Regions from separate parts of the Mixta intestinalis genome, predicted to be linked through region 3. Evidence: predicted binding sites of a transcription regulator. Region 3 holds the regulator's gene; each other region holds the start of a gene.
The links. The regulator PurR, encoded in region 3, represses purine synthesis genes. The targets are predictions, from matches to a motif close to CANGCAAACGTTTGCNTG.
Positions count from the first base shown of each region.

Region 1: the regulator PurR is predicted to act here: its motif matches at 2,283-2,300, upstream of purT (formate-dependent phosphoribosylglycinamide formyltransferase).
Region 2: the regulator PurR is predicted to act here: its motif matches at 2,415-2,432, upstream of cvpA (colicin V production protein).

Region 1 covers NZ_CP028271.1:1,706,809-1,711,251, reverse strand. The annotation lists gene zwf (glucose-6-phosphate dehydrogenase) at 1-171, shown strand, start outside; gene C7M51_RS08135 (bifunctional 4-hydroxy-2-oxoglutarate aldolase/2-dehydro-3-deoxy-phosphogluconate aldolase) at 381-1,019, shown strand; gene purT (formate-dependent phosphoribosylglycinamide formyltransferase) at 1,059-2,237, opposite strand; gene C7M51_RS08125 (YebG family protein) at 2,377-2,697, shown strand; gene C7M51_RS08120 (tellurite resistance TerB family protein) at 2,995-3,666, shown strand; gene C7M51_RS08115 (prolyl oligopeptidase family serine peptidase) at 3,794-4,443, shown strand, end outside.
Region 2 covers NZ_CP028271.1:2,280,121-2,284,563, forward strand. The annotation lists gene purF (amidophosphoribosyltransferase) at 320-1,837, opposite strand; gene cvpA (colicin V production protein) at 1,874-2,359, opposite strand; gene dedD (cell division protein DedD) at 2,550-3,248, opposite strand; gene folC (bifunctional tetrahydrofolate synthase/dihydrofolate synthase) at 3,238-4,443, opposite strand, start outside.
Region 3 covers NZ_CP028271.1:1,249,620-1,254,062, reverse strand. The annotation lists gene rnt (ribonuclease T) at 1-676, shown strand, start outside; gene C7M51_RS05925 (Grx4 family monothiol glutaredoxin) at 743-1,078, opposite strand; gene C7M51_RS05920 (C40 family peptidase) at 1,437-2,273, shown strand; gene cydH (cytochrome bd-I oxidase subunit CydH) at 2,336-2,413, opposite strand; gene purR (HTH-type transcriptional repressor PurR) at 2,713-3,738, shown strand; gene punR (DNA-binding transcriptional activator PunR) at 3,749-4,443, opposite strand, start outside.

The DNA.
Region 1 (4,443 bases), 460 kb from region 3:
TTTGTGCGCCGCGATGAGGTGGAAGCGGCATGGACCTGGGTTGACTCTATTATCGAAGCCTGGGCTGCCGATAACGAAGCGCCCAAACCGTACCAGGCCGGGACCTGGGGACCGGTAGCTTCCGTCGCGATGATTACCCGTGACGGTCGTTCCTGGAACGAGTTCGAATAATTCAATCTCGCTAAGCCCGCAGAACGCGGGCTTTTTTTTGCCCAAAAACGCGCAATAAAAAAATGAACCGTAGTTTCAAAAAAGGCGAAAGAGCATGGACGGGAAAGGTAAAAATCGGGTATGGTATGGGCCGTTTCCTTTGCTGCGCGGTGACGCGCCATTATTGCCAGTGGTCGGAAAGTTCGCTGGCCTGACAGGAGAGTAAAGCGATGAAAAACTGGAAAACAAGTGCTGAAGCGATTCTGACCACGGGACCGGTAGTACCGGTTATCGTTGTCAATAAACTGGAACATGCCGTGCCGATGGCGAAAGCGCTGGTCGCTGGCGGCGTTCGCGTACTGGAAGTGACGCTGCGTACGCCGGTAGCGATGGACGCAATCAAAGCGATTATTCAGGAAGTACCTGACGCAATCGTGGGTGCCGGAACGGTGATTAATCCTCAGCAGCTGGCGGAAGTGACCGCGGCAGGCGCGCAGTTTATTATCAGCCCCGGTATTACCGAACCGCTGTTGCAGGCGGCGGTAGAGGGAACCGTACCGTTGATTCCGGGCATCAGCACCGTATCAGAACTGATGACCGGTATGCAGTATGGTCTGCGCGAATTTAAATTCTTCCCGGCGGAAGCCAACGGCGGCGTAAAAGCGTTGCAGGCGATCTCCGGTCCTTTCTCTCAGGTACGTTTCTGCCCAACCGGTGGCATTTCACCGAAAAACTACCGCGATTACCTGGCGCTGAAAAACGTGCTTTGTATCGGTGGTTCCTGGCTGGTGCCGAACGACGCGCTGGAAGCGGGCGATTATCAGCGCATTACCGACCTGGCGCGCGAAGCGGTGGCTGGCGCACGCTAAGTGGTATCTGGCTCTCCCGCTGCGGGAGAGCCGTAAACCTCAGCCGCGTACCTTTACCGCGCCCGCCGCCGCGACTGCCCGCGTCACCGCGTCTTCAATCGTTTCCGCTGTCGCCAGCGCCACGCCCATACGACGTTTTCCCGCGATTTCCGGTTTTGCAAAAAGCCGCAGCTGTAGCCCGGCACCAAGTGCCTGCGCCACGTTATCGTAGCTGACGTCGCGGCTTTCCAGCTCTGGCAGGATCACGGCAGAAGCCGCAGGGCCATACTGACGTATCGCGCCTACCGGCAGGCCAAGGAAAGCACGCACGTGCAGCGCAAACTCAGAGAGATCTTGTGAAACCAGTGTGACCAGGCCGGTATCGTGCGGGCGTGGCGATACTTCACTGAAGATTACCTCATCGCCGCGTACAAACAGTTCCACGCCAAACAGACCATAGCCGCCCAGCGCCTTCACGACTTTTTCTGCGATGGCCTGCGCACGCTGTAGTGCCAGGTCACTCATCTGCTGCGGCTGCCAGGATTCACGGTAATCACCATCCTCCTGACGATGGCCAATCGGCGCACAGAAATGGATGCCATCGACAGCGTTAACGGTAAGCAGAGTGATCTCAAAATCAAAATTAACCACGCCTTCGACAATCACTTTGCCTGCACCAGCGCGTCCACCCTGCTGCGCATAATCCCACGCCTGTGCCAGCTGTGCTCTCTCGCGGATAAAACGCTGTCCTTTGCCGGATGAACTCATTACCGGCTTCACGATACAGGGAAAGCCGATCTCTTCCACCGCTGCGTTAAACTCAGCCTGGCTGGCGGCGAAGCGGTAGCGTGAGGTAGGCAGCGCCAGGGTTTCGGCGGCAAGACGACGAATACCTTCGCGATTCATGGTCAGCAACGCTGCGCGGGCATTGGGCACCACGCGTTGACCCTGCTGCTCCAGCTCAATCAGCGTATCGGTAGCGATCGCTTCGATTTCCGGCACCACATAATCAGGGCGCTCCTGCGCAATGACCTTCTTCAGCGCTTCGCCGTCGAGCATATTGATTACGTGACTGCGATGAGCGATGTGCATCGCTGGCGCATCGGCATAGCGATCGACGGCAATGACCTCCACGCCCAGCCGCTGACATTCAATCGCTACCTCTTTACCCAGTTCGCCAGATCCCAGCAGCATTACGCGCGTCGCGCCCGGACGCAGCGCGGTTCCCAGTGTCGTCATAGTTCCTACCTGAAAAGTGAGAAAAACAGATCGCGCCGCAGTATATACGAAAACGTTTGCGCTGCCAGCCTGATGGGAAAACTTGATCTCAAAATCCTGCCTGATATACTGTATAAAAATACAGTAACCGAGGTGAGTCATGGCTGTTGAAACCAAATTTGTAGTGGTCAGAAAAGGTGAAGAAAAAATGACATTTGCCAGCAAAAAAGAAGCCGATGCGTACGACAAAATGCTCGATATGGCTGAGGCCTTTACTGACTGGCTGTTGCAGAGCGAGCTGTCGCTGGAAGAGGCGCAGCTGGAAAATCTGGGTCTGTTCCTCGCCGAGCAGAAAGAGGCAGTTCAGCACATCCTGCGTACCAGCAAGCTGCCGGAAGCGCAGCCAGCCGGGAAAGCGCCGAAGGTTGCCGCTGCGGATGAAGAGAGCCAGAAAAAGGTACGCGCGGTTAAAGCGGCCTGATTGATGTTGCAGCCCGGTGATTTTCAGCCACACTTGATGAATCAGGCGGCTGAGCAGGGCATATCGCCCGCGCTACAGATATGGCGGGCTGCGTCTTACACTATTGCCTCCGGCGCGCTGCCCGTGCGCCGGGCGTTGCCTTAACAGGAACGAGCCATAGCCTGTTGTCATAAAGGCCACGCTCTCCAGTCTGACGTTGCGCCACCTGCTGCGCGGCGTTTTCTTCTGTTTGCTCCCGCTTACGCTTCTTGACTTCCGGTGCACTAACCTGAAAAGCAGGCGATAAAAGGAGAACCTATGGGCAACTGGCTGCAACAACTACAACAGATGTTAGGTAATACGGCAATTGGCAACGCGGGCGCAAAGGCGCAGGGTGGCAGCGAGGCGCTAAATAAAATGCTGGCGCCCGGTGCGCTGGGTGGCCTGGCGGGTATCCTGATCTCCAGTAAGTCCTCCCGTAATCTGCTGGGTAAATATGGCAAAAATGCCCTGATTATCGGCGGCAGCGCCGCAGCGGGCGTGTTGCTGTGGGATAAATATAAGCAGCGCGTACGCGAAACGCATCAGAACGATCCCCAGTTTGGTCAGCAGGCGACGCCGGTCGATCGGCGGGCCGAGCGCTTAATTACCGCGCTGGTGTTTGCCGCTAAAAGCGATGGTCATATGGATGGAGAAGAGCTACAGGCGATCAGGCAAAATATTCATCAGGCGGGCTATGGCGAGCAGGCTGAAGCGCTGATTCAGCAGGCTATCGATCGCCCGCTCGATCCTCACTGGCTGGCGCAGGAGGTAAAAAACGAGGAAGAGGCGCTGGAGCTCTACTTCCTCAGCTGCGCGGTTATCGATATCGATCATTTTATGGAGCGCAGCTATCTTAAAGAGCTGGGCGATGTACTGAAAATTCCTGCTGACGTGCGCGAAGATATTGAAAAAGATATCCGCCAGGAAAAACAGCAGCTCCCTACCTGATCGGCCTCGCGCAAGGTTTGCCGCAGCCTGGAGACAGGCTGCCGACCGTTTTTTACCGTTCCTCGCTTGGCAAGCATGGCCTTAACTGCCAACCTTAATAGATGTTTGTCTGGAAACAGTAATCGCTATGATGCCACCGAAAGCAAAAAAAATTGCCCATGAAATGACGCTGCACGGCGATACCCGCGTCGATAATTATTACTGGCTGCGCGACGACCAGCGCGAAGATCCGGATGTACTGGATTATCTGCATGCGGAAAATAATTATGGTCATAAGGTTATGCTGTCGCAGAAAGCGCTACAGGATCGTTTGCTGAAGGAGATGGTAGGGCGCATACCGCAACAGGATTATTCGGTGCCCTATGTAAAAAATGGCTATCGCTATCAAAGCCGCTATGAGGCCGGTAACGAGTATGCCAGCTACCTGCGCCAGCCCGCAGATACCACCACGCCTGACGAGTGGGAAGTGCTGCTGGATGCCAATAAACGTGCGGCGCACAGTGAGTTTTATACCATGGGGGCGCTGGAGGTCAGCCCGGATAACCGCATTATGGCGCTGGCGGAGGATTTTCTTTCGCGCCGTCAGTACGGTATTCGCTTCCGTAACCTGGAAACCGGCAACTGGTATCCGGAGGTGCTGGAAAATGTTTCGCCCAGCTTCGCCTGGGTTAACGATTCCAAAACGCTTTATTACGTGCGTAAAGATAAACAGACGCTACTGCCTTATCAGGTATGGCGACATAACGTTGGCGAGCCACAGCAAAAGGACGAGCTGGT
Region 2 (4,443 bases), 1.0 Mb from region 3:
TATATCTGGCGGATAAAAACCTGATTCAGATAAACATAAATACAGGCCGTTGTAATAATATAACTTAACTCGAAGTACTGGCACATTCTTATTTAAGAAAAACCAAATCTGTTTTTGCTACACCAAATAATGAATAACCGGAACGCAAAGTATGCTACGGTTAAATCAGGTAAATCCACTTTAGCGAGCGTCAGGTTAAAAGCGATTATTTTACTCAGGCGCGTAACCTGAATTGATAAAAGTAAATCCAATAAGCATCGCGTAAGAGAAAATAATGCGTTAAAAAAACAGCGGGCCGGATTAACCGGCCCGCAAAGCATTAACCTTCGTTGTGCAGTTCGAGGCTTTCCACCTCATTCTGCCGCGCCAGCGCTTTAGCGTCATCGTTGCGCAGCGACTGCAAATACTCCAGATATTGCTGATCGACATCTTTCGTCACGTAGATGCCGTTAAATACCGAGCATTCGAACTGGGCGATATCGGGATTCTCTTCACGCACCGCCTCAATCAGATCGTCCAGATCCTGGAAAATCAGTGCATCGGCCTTAATCAGCTGGCAAATCTCATCCACTTCACGTCCATGGGCGATCAGCTCCGTCGCGCTGGGCATATCGATGCCGTAAACGTTGGGGAAGCGAATCTCCGGCGCTGCCGAAGCAAGATAAACCTTTTTCGCCCCCGCCTCGCGCGCCATTTCAATAATCTGCTCTGAGGTGGTGCCGCGCACGATGGAATCATCCACCAGCAGCACGTTTTTATCGCGGAACTCGGCGCGGTTAGCGTTCAGCTTACGGCGCACTGCGTTCCGGCGCAGCTGCTGGCCCGGCATAATAAAGGTGCGGCCCACGTAGCGGTTTTTTACAAACCCCTGACGATAGGGTTTATTCAAAATTCGGGCGATTTCCAGCGCCACGTCGGTAGAGGTTTCCGGAATCGGTATCACCACGTCGATATCCAGATCTTCCCATTCGCGAGCGATTTTTTCGCCCAGCTTGGTGCCCATGCGCACGCGGGCGCTGTAGACCGAAATTTTATCGAGGAAAGAGTCGGGGCGGGCGAAATAAACGTATTCAAACAGGCAGGGGTTGTTACGCGGATTCTCCGCGCACTGACGCGTATAGAGCTGCCCTTTCGTGGTGATATAAACCGCCTCGCCCGGCGCTACATCGCGCAGAAATTCAAAGCCGAGCGTATCCAGCGCCACGCTCTCCGAAGCCACCATATATTCGGTGCGTCCTTCTGAAAGCTCGCGCTTGCCCATCACCAGCGGACGGATGCCGTTCGGATCGCGGAAGGCGACCATGCCGTGGCCGATAATCATCGCCACGCAGGCGTATGCGCCACGTACCTGCTGATGTACCGCAGCAACCGCCGAGAAGATATCGTCCGCTTCCAGCGGGTGATGCTTACAGCGATCCAGTTCCTGGGCAAAGATATTCAGCAGGATTTCTGAGTCTGAGGTGGTATTGACATGGCGACGCCCGCTTTCAAACAGCTGCTTGCGCAGCTCGTGCGCGTTAGTCAGGTTGCCGTTGTGGGCCAGGGTGATACCGTACGGGGAGTTGACGTAAAAAGGCTGCGCTTCGGAAGCGCTGGAGCTACCGGCGGTCGGGTAACGCACGTGGCCGATGCCCATATTGCCCTGCAAACGCTGCATATGGCGAGCTTCAAACACATCGTTGACCAGCCCGTTCGCCTTACGCAGACGGAAACAGTTCAGCGCATCGATGGTACAAATGCCTGCGGCATCCTGCCCACGGTGCTGGAGCACCGTTAACGCGTCATAAATCGACTGGTTGACCGGCATGAAACCGGTGATACCGACAATACCGCACATGTTGTCATATCCTCATTGGCCGCACACCCGGCGCGATTACCGGGGTAAAAAACTCGACGTGCTTTGCAGATAGTCAAAGAACCATCTGATGATGTAACTGAACTCAGGGATCAGCTGAGACTGCTGCCAGTCCGGGCTTTTGGAAAAGCCGGTAAAGGTATCGAGGAAGAACAGCATCGCTGACACGATCAATACGCCACGCAGCGCCCCGAAGCAGACTCCCAGCACCCTGTCCGTGCCCGATAATCCGGTCTTTTCGACCAGCGAGCCAATCACATAGTTCACTATCGCTCCAACAATCAGCGTGGCGATAAACAGAACGGCGATGGCGATACCGTTGCGCACCAGCTGATCGTTAAAACCGGTGAACCAGACCGCAAGGTAGGGATAGTAATGACTGGCAACAAAGAATGCGCATCCCCAGGTGATAAGCGATAAAGCTTCCCGAACAAACCCACGGATCAGGCTGACAAGAGCGGAAAAACCAACAATCCCAATGATGACGTAATCTATCCAGACCATGAACTATTCCAGCGATGAGGCCCCTGCATCCAGTTCGGGGCGCATTCTAACAGAAAAAGAAAACGTTTGCGTAGCGTTTTCCCTGCGGCATAAAAATAAAAAAAGCGCGAAAAAAAGGCGGTGTGCGGCCGCCGTTTAATGCCCGATAACGATTGACTTTGCCGGGCATCGATACTGTAAGTTAAACGCCTTAACGCACGCTGTAGGGTTTAACTACCCCACTCAGCCCGGAGAGGTTTTTCAGCTCACCGATCGCCGCCTGCATTTTAGCTTTTGAGGCATCCGGGCCAACGTAAATCCGGGTAATCTGCCCCTGTACCGGCGTGGCGGGCACGGTAAAGGCGCGATAGCCGGAAAGACGCAGCTGCGCCACAATCTCATTAACCTTACTGGCGTTTTTCAACGCGCCGAGCTGTACTACGTAAGCCTGACCCGCAGGTGCGGCAGATTCCGCCGGTTTCGGCTTCGGCTGCTCGACCGGTTTGGGTTTCGGTTGTTCGACTGGCTTCGGCTTCGGCGTCTCTACCGGCTTCGGTTTTGGCGGCTCGACGCGCGGTTTAGCGGAAACTACCGGCGGCGGTGAAACAACTGACGGTGCGCTGTTCTGCTGCGGCACGGTAGATCCGCTGTCCGCCGACTGCGGCGGACGGTTGCTGTTGCCGCCAATCGCCGCGCCAGCCCCTTCCGGCGGCTGGGTCGGCAGCGCCTGGGTTACCGGCGGCACCATGTCGCTGTCCTGCTGATCGTCCGGCTTCGGCACCAGCGGAATCGCTGCGAACTCCTCTTTATAGTGCTTTTTTTTACCGTCAAGCAGGCCTGGCAGAACGATGACGCCAACGGCGACCAGGATGATCGTACCGACCAGGCGGTTCTGAAACTTACTTGCCACTGCCCTTCTCCATATCTATCGCTTCCATGACCTGTGCTACCGTGTGAAAGGATCCACATACCAGCACGATATCCTGTTCAGCAGCCTGCTGCATTGCTGCCTGCCAAGCTTCGGCTACGGAGCCAAAGGCGGCAGCCCGGTCGGTTGCCAGCGTGGTCAGCAGCTGTTCAGCGCTGGCCCCACGCGGCCCTTCCAGCGGCGCGACATACCAGTAATCAACCTGCGGCGCAAGATTTGCAAGCGTACCGGCAATATCTTTATCGTGCAGCATTCCCACTACCGCGCGCACCACGCCCTGTTTTGGCAACTGCGCCAGCCGCGAAGCAAGATAGCTGGCGGCATGCGGATTATGCGCCACGTCCAGAATCACCTGCGGTGACTGTGCGACGGTCTGAAAACGTCCCGGTAAAATCGCCTTATCGAGGTGCTGGCGAATTATCGCCTCGCTGACCTTCAGCCCGGAGACGCTGAGTGCAGCCAGCGCGGTCGCCGCGTTAGGCAGCGGCACCTGCGGCAGCGGCAAATTCTCCAGCGTGAGGCAACCATCGCTGAAACGCCAGCCGTTCTCCTGTTGCTGCCAGCGCCAGTCGCGCCCCAGCTGCCACAGCCGGGCACCTTTTTCTTGTGCCACGTCGGCAATGGTATGCGGCATATCCGGCTCGCCAACTACCGCTGGCTTCGCCGCCCGAAAGACGCCCGCTTTTTCCCGCCCGATACTTTCCCGATCCGGCCCCAGCCAGTCGGTATGATCCAGCGCGATACTGGTTATTACCGCCACGTCCGCATCGACAATATTGGTGGCGTCAAGACGCCCGCCCAGCCCAACTTCAAGGATCACCACATCCAGCGCCGCCTGTTTGAACAGCTGCAACGCCGACAGCGTGCTGTATTCAAAGTAGGTCAGCGAGGTGTTGCCGCGTCCCGCTTCAATCGCGGCAAAGCTGGCGGTATGCGCCGCCTCCGGCAATTCTTCGCCTTGTATCCGTACCCGTTCGGTATAGCGCAGCAGATGCGGCGAACTGTAAACGCCAACGCGATAGCCTGCGGCCATCAGCAACGTTTCCAGCGTACGGCAGGTGGTGCCCTTGCCGTTAGTACCGGCCACGGTAAACACAAAGGGAGCGGGTTTTAACAGATCGAGCGTGCGGGCAACGCGTTCGACACGCGTCAGTCCCAAATCGATAGCCTGCGTGTG
Region 3 (4,443 bases):
TGAATCGAAACAACTGAATGCGTTATCTGACCGCTTTCGCGGATTTTATCCGGTAGTTATTGATGTGGAAACCGCCGGGTTTAATGCTAAAACCGATGCGCTGCTGGAAATCGCCGCTATCACGCTGAAGATGGATGCCGACGGCTGGCTACAGCGTGACCAGACGCTGCATTTTCACGTCGAGCCTTTTGAAGGCGCGGTTTTACAACCCGAAGCGCTGGCGTTCAACGGCATCGATCCCCATAACCCGCTGCGCGGTGCCGTCAGTGAATATGATGCGCTGCACGAAATATTCAAGCAGGTTCGTAAAGGCCTGAAAGATTGCGGCTGCAATCGCGCCATTATGGTGGCCCATAATGCCAATTTCGATCACAGCTTTATGATGGCGGCCGCCGAGCGCGTTGGCCTGAAGCGTAACCCTTTTCATCCGTTTGCCACCTTTGATACCGCTGCGCTTAGCGGCCTGGTGGTTGGTCAGACGGTGTTGGCAAAAGCCTGCAAGGCAGCCGGTATCGCCTTTGACGCCAGCCAGGCGCACTCCGCGCTGTATGATACCGAGCGCACCACCGAGCTTTTTTGCGAACTGGTAAACCGCTGGAAACGGCTGGGCGGCTGGCCACCGCTGCCGGTAGAAGAAGACATGTCTGTCGAGAATATGCTGACGGCGGAAAAATAGTTCGTATCAGGCAATAAAAAAGGGCACCACTCCGGGTGCCCCTTGCTAATTATGCTGCGCTGAAGCTTATTCTGCTTCTTTATACTTCTCGGCGGTTTCTTTAATCAGCGTTTGCAGTTCGCCGCGCTGAAACATCTCAATGACGATATCACAACCGCCAACCAGCTCGCCGTCTACCCACAGCTGAGGGAAGGTCGGCCAGTTAGCATATTTCGGCAGCTCTGCGCGAATATCAGGATTTTGCAGGATATCCACATAGGCGAAGCGTTCGCCACAGGCAGAGAGAGCCTGAACCGTCTGAGCAGAAAAACCACAGCTTGGCAGCTTTGGCGAACCTTTCATGTACAGCAGGATCGGGTTTTCTGCGATCTGGCGCTGAATTTTTTCAACAGTACTCATAATTGCCTTCCTTAAATAGCTTGCTTCGTGTCAGATGATTGTAGCGACTGTAACGGGTCACTGAAAACGACATTTTCTGTAAGGTTAATACTGGCAGGGAAACCAATAAAAATTGCACAGAAAATCGACGCTGCTGTCACTTCGCTAAAATGGAAACTAATTAATAACTGGTAATAATTTCGTTGGGATAAGCGCCTGTTTCCGCTTATTTTTACATCTTAATGCAATTAAAGTTTAATCTACTGCAAAAGCTTTACCTTTTCAGAAAAAGTTAGATTAGAATTGGCCTTCAGGGGTCTGTCGTTACGACAGAAATATGTTTAACTTTGCGCGCTTATCGCGCCTTTATTGTAGCTACGCCATGCGTTTACTGATTGCGCTTTTTATGCTGGCCTTTGCTCAACTGTTTTTTAACGTTGCGCAGGCTTCTCCACAGGCACCGGTTAAGGCCAGCCAGCATAAAATTGATAAAAAGAGCGCCCGTGAAGATGAACGGCGCAAACGTCGCCCGGTAAAAACCACCAGCAAAAAATCCCGCCTGACGACGGCTGAAAAAAGCAAGCTGAATAAGAAAAGCAAGCCGGTGAAAAACGGCAGTGCCAGGCTGACAAAGGTAGGTCACCACGCGGCTACTGTCACCGCTGCCAAAAGCGGCAGCGCAAAAATGAGCAGTATCAAAACGGCTAAGTTGCGCTATGGACATCACCGTGGTGAACTGCATCATGATGAAGTTGAATTCACTGACGCGACCCACGGGCCGCTGGTATTGACCAGAGCGCACCGTGAGCGTTATCAACGGGCGCGTGAAACGGCAATGAATAAGCTGATGAATCAGCTGGGTAAACCTTACCTCTGGGGCGGTTCCTCGCCGCATACCGGCTTCGACTGTAGCGGTCTGGTCTGGTATGCCTATAAAGACGTGTTGAAATTTAAGATTCCCCGCACCGCCAATGAGATGTATCACCTGCGCGATGCTGCTCCGGTAAGCCGTGGGGCGCTGGAAAAAGGCGACCTGGTCTTTTTCCGCATTACTAACCGCGGCGCTGCCGATCACGTTGGTGTTTATCTCGGTAACGGGCGCTTTATTCAGTCACCGCGTACCGGTAAAGATATTCAGATTAGCCAGCTGAGCGATGATTACTGGCAGCGGCATTATGTTGGCGCACGCCGGGTGATGACGCCCAGAACCGTTCGCTAAGCAGTTGCGCAATAAAAAAAGCCTGTCTGATGACAGGCTTTTTTTATTACTGAGGCTTTTCCCTAATGCGTTGCAGCAGTGAGGCTGAACGCAAGAATCAACGACAGCGCTGCGGCGGCGGTACATAATGCCAGCTTCAAATCCGTGCTCAATCCGCCCTCCCTTATTAACCACAAAAAAAATGAGGGATTGATTTTCCCATACTCGTCGGTAAAAATCTCGTTTTCTTTGCGCCAGCTTGGTAGAATCCCCGCTTTGCGTTGCGCAACAGCGGTCAACTGCCGCTGTTAGTCCCTTTTTATAAAGACGTCCCGCCCGCCAGACGTACCTCAGCCAGCATAACGACAATCGCCAGGTACGCTGAATTACGCTATGGGGACGCAAACGTTTAACATCAGGCTTATCAACCTGTTATGATAGGCGCAGGAGTTATTTTTTAATGGCAACAATCAAAGATGTCGCGAAGCGTGCCGGCGTTTCTACCACGACGGTATCACACGTCATCAATAAGACCCGTTTTGTCGCGGAAGATACCCGTGAAGCAGTGTGGGCAGCAATCAAGGAACTACACTATTCACCAAGCGCGGTAGCGCGCAGCCTGAAAGTTAACCACACCAAGTCGATTGGCCTGCTGGCGACCTCCAGCGAAGCGCCCTATTTTGCTGAAATTATTGAGACCATAGAGACGCGCTGTTTCGCACAGGGCTATACCCTGATTTTGGGCAACGCCCATAACGATTTGCAAAAACAGCAGGCTTACCTGTCGATGATGGCGCAAAAGCGCGTGGATGGTTTGCTGGTTATGTGCTCTGAATACCCTGAAGCGCTGTTAAAAATGCTTGAGGAGAACCGCAACATTCCGATGGTAGTCATGGACTGGGGCGAATCACGCGGTGATTTTACCGATACCGTGCTGGATAACGCCTTTGAAGGCGGCTATATCGCCGGGCGCTATCTGATCGAGCGTGGCCATCGCGACATCGGCGTTATTCCCGGACAGATGGAGCGCAACACCGGCGGCGGACGACTGGCCGGGTTTATGAAGGCGATGAACGAAGCCAGCGTTACCGTACGCGATGAATGGATCGTACAGGGCGACTTCGAACCGGAATCGGGCTATCGCGCCATGCAGCAGATTCTGGCGCAAAAGCAGCGTCCCACCGCAGTATTCTGCGGCGGCGATATTATGGCGATGGGCGCCATTTGCGCAGCAGATGAGATGGGCCTGCGCGTACCGCAGGATATCTCGGTCATCGGCTACGATAACGTACGCAACGCCCGCTATTTCACGCCAGCGCTGACTACCGTGCATCAGCCAAAAGAGCAGCTGGGCGAGGCCGCCTTCGATATGCTGTTAGATCGTATCGTCAACAAACGCGAGGTATCGCACACCATTGAAGTGCATCCTACGCTGATCGAGCGTCGCTCGGTTATCGACGGTCCGTTCCGCGACTATCGCCGTTAATTGTTCCTGCTCAGGAGAGCACCTTCTCCTGAGCAACCTGCTCTTCCCGCAACCACTCCCGATTTAACGTCTCGGTATCCCCTAAATAATCCAGCAGCCAGCGCAGCGCGGGCGAGCCGCTTTGTTCTGCCCAGCTGACGCAGCAGTGGCTGTCTGGAAAAGGATCGGGCAGCGAGATCTCTTTTAGCAGGCCTGATGCCAACGGCGGCGCGGCAAAATGACCGGGCACCATACCGACACACAGCCCGGCGCGCAGACAATCAAAGGCGCTTTCCCAGTCGGGCACCACCAGCCGCCGCTGATTATCCAGCGTCCAGGTGGTACGGCGCGGTAAGGCACGCGAGGTATCTTCCAGTACCAGCGAAGGCCAGGGGCGAATATCATCCTCCTCCAGGCAACCTGATTTTTCCGCCAGCGGATGCCCGGCGCTGACCACACAGCGCCAGTTCAGCGCGCCCATATCCCGAAAGGCAAAGCGTCCGCCAACCGGAACGGCCTGGGTAGCGCCAATCGCCACATCCACGCGTCCATCCGCCAGCGCATCCCAGACGCCGTTAAAGACTTCCGTCGTAATAAGGAGTTCCATATCAGGAAAGTGTCGGTAAAAATCAAGCACCAGCTGGCGCGTACGCTGCGGCTTAACGATCCGATCGACAGCGATACTGAGCTGCCCGCGCCAGCCGTTAGCCACCTGCTGGCACTGCC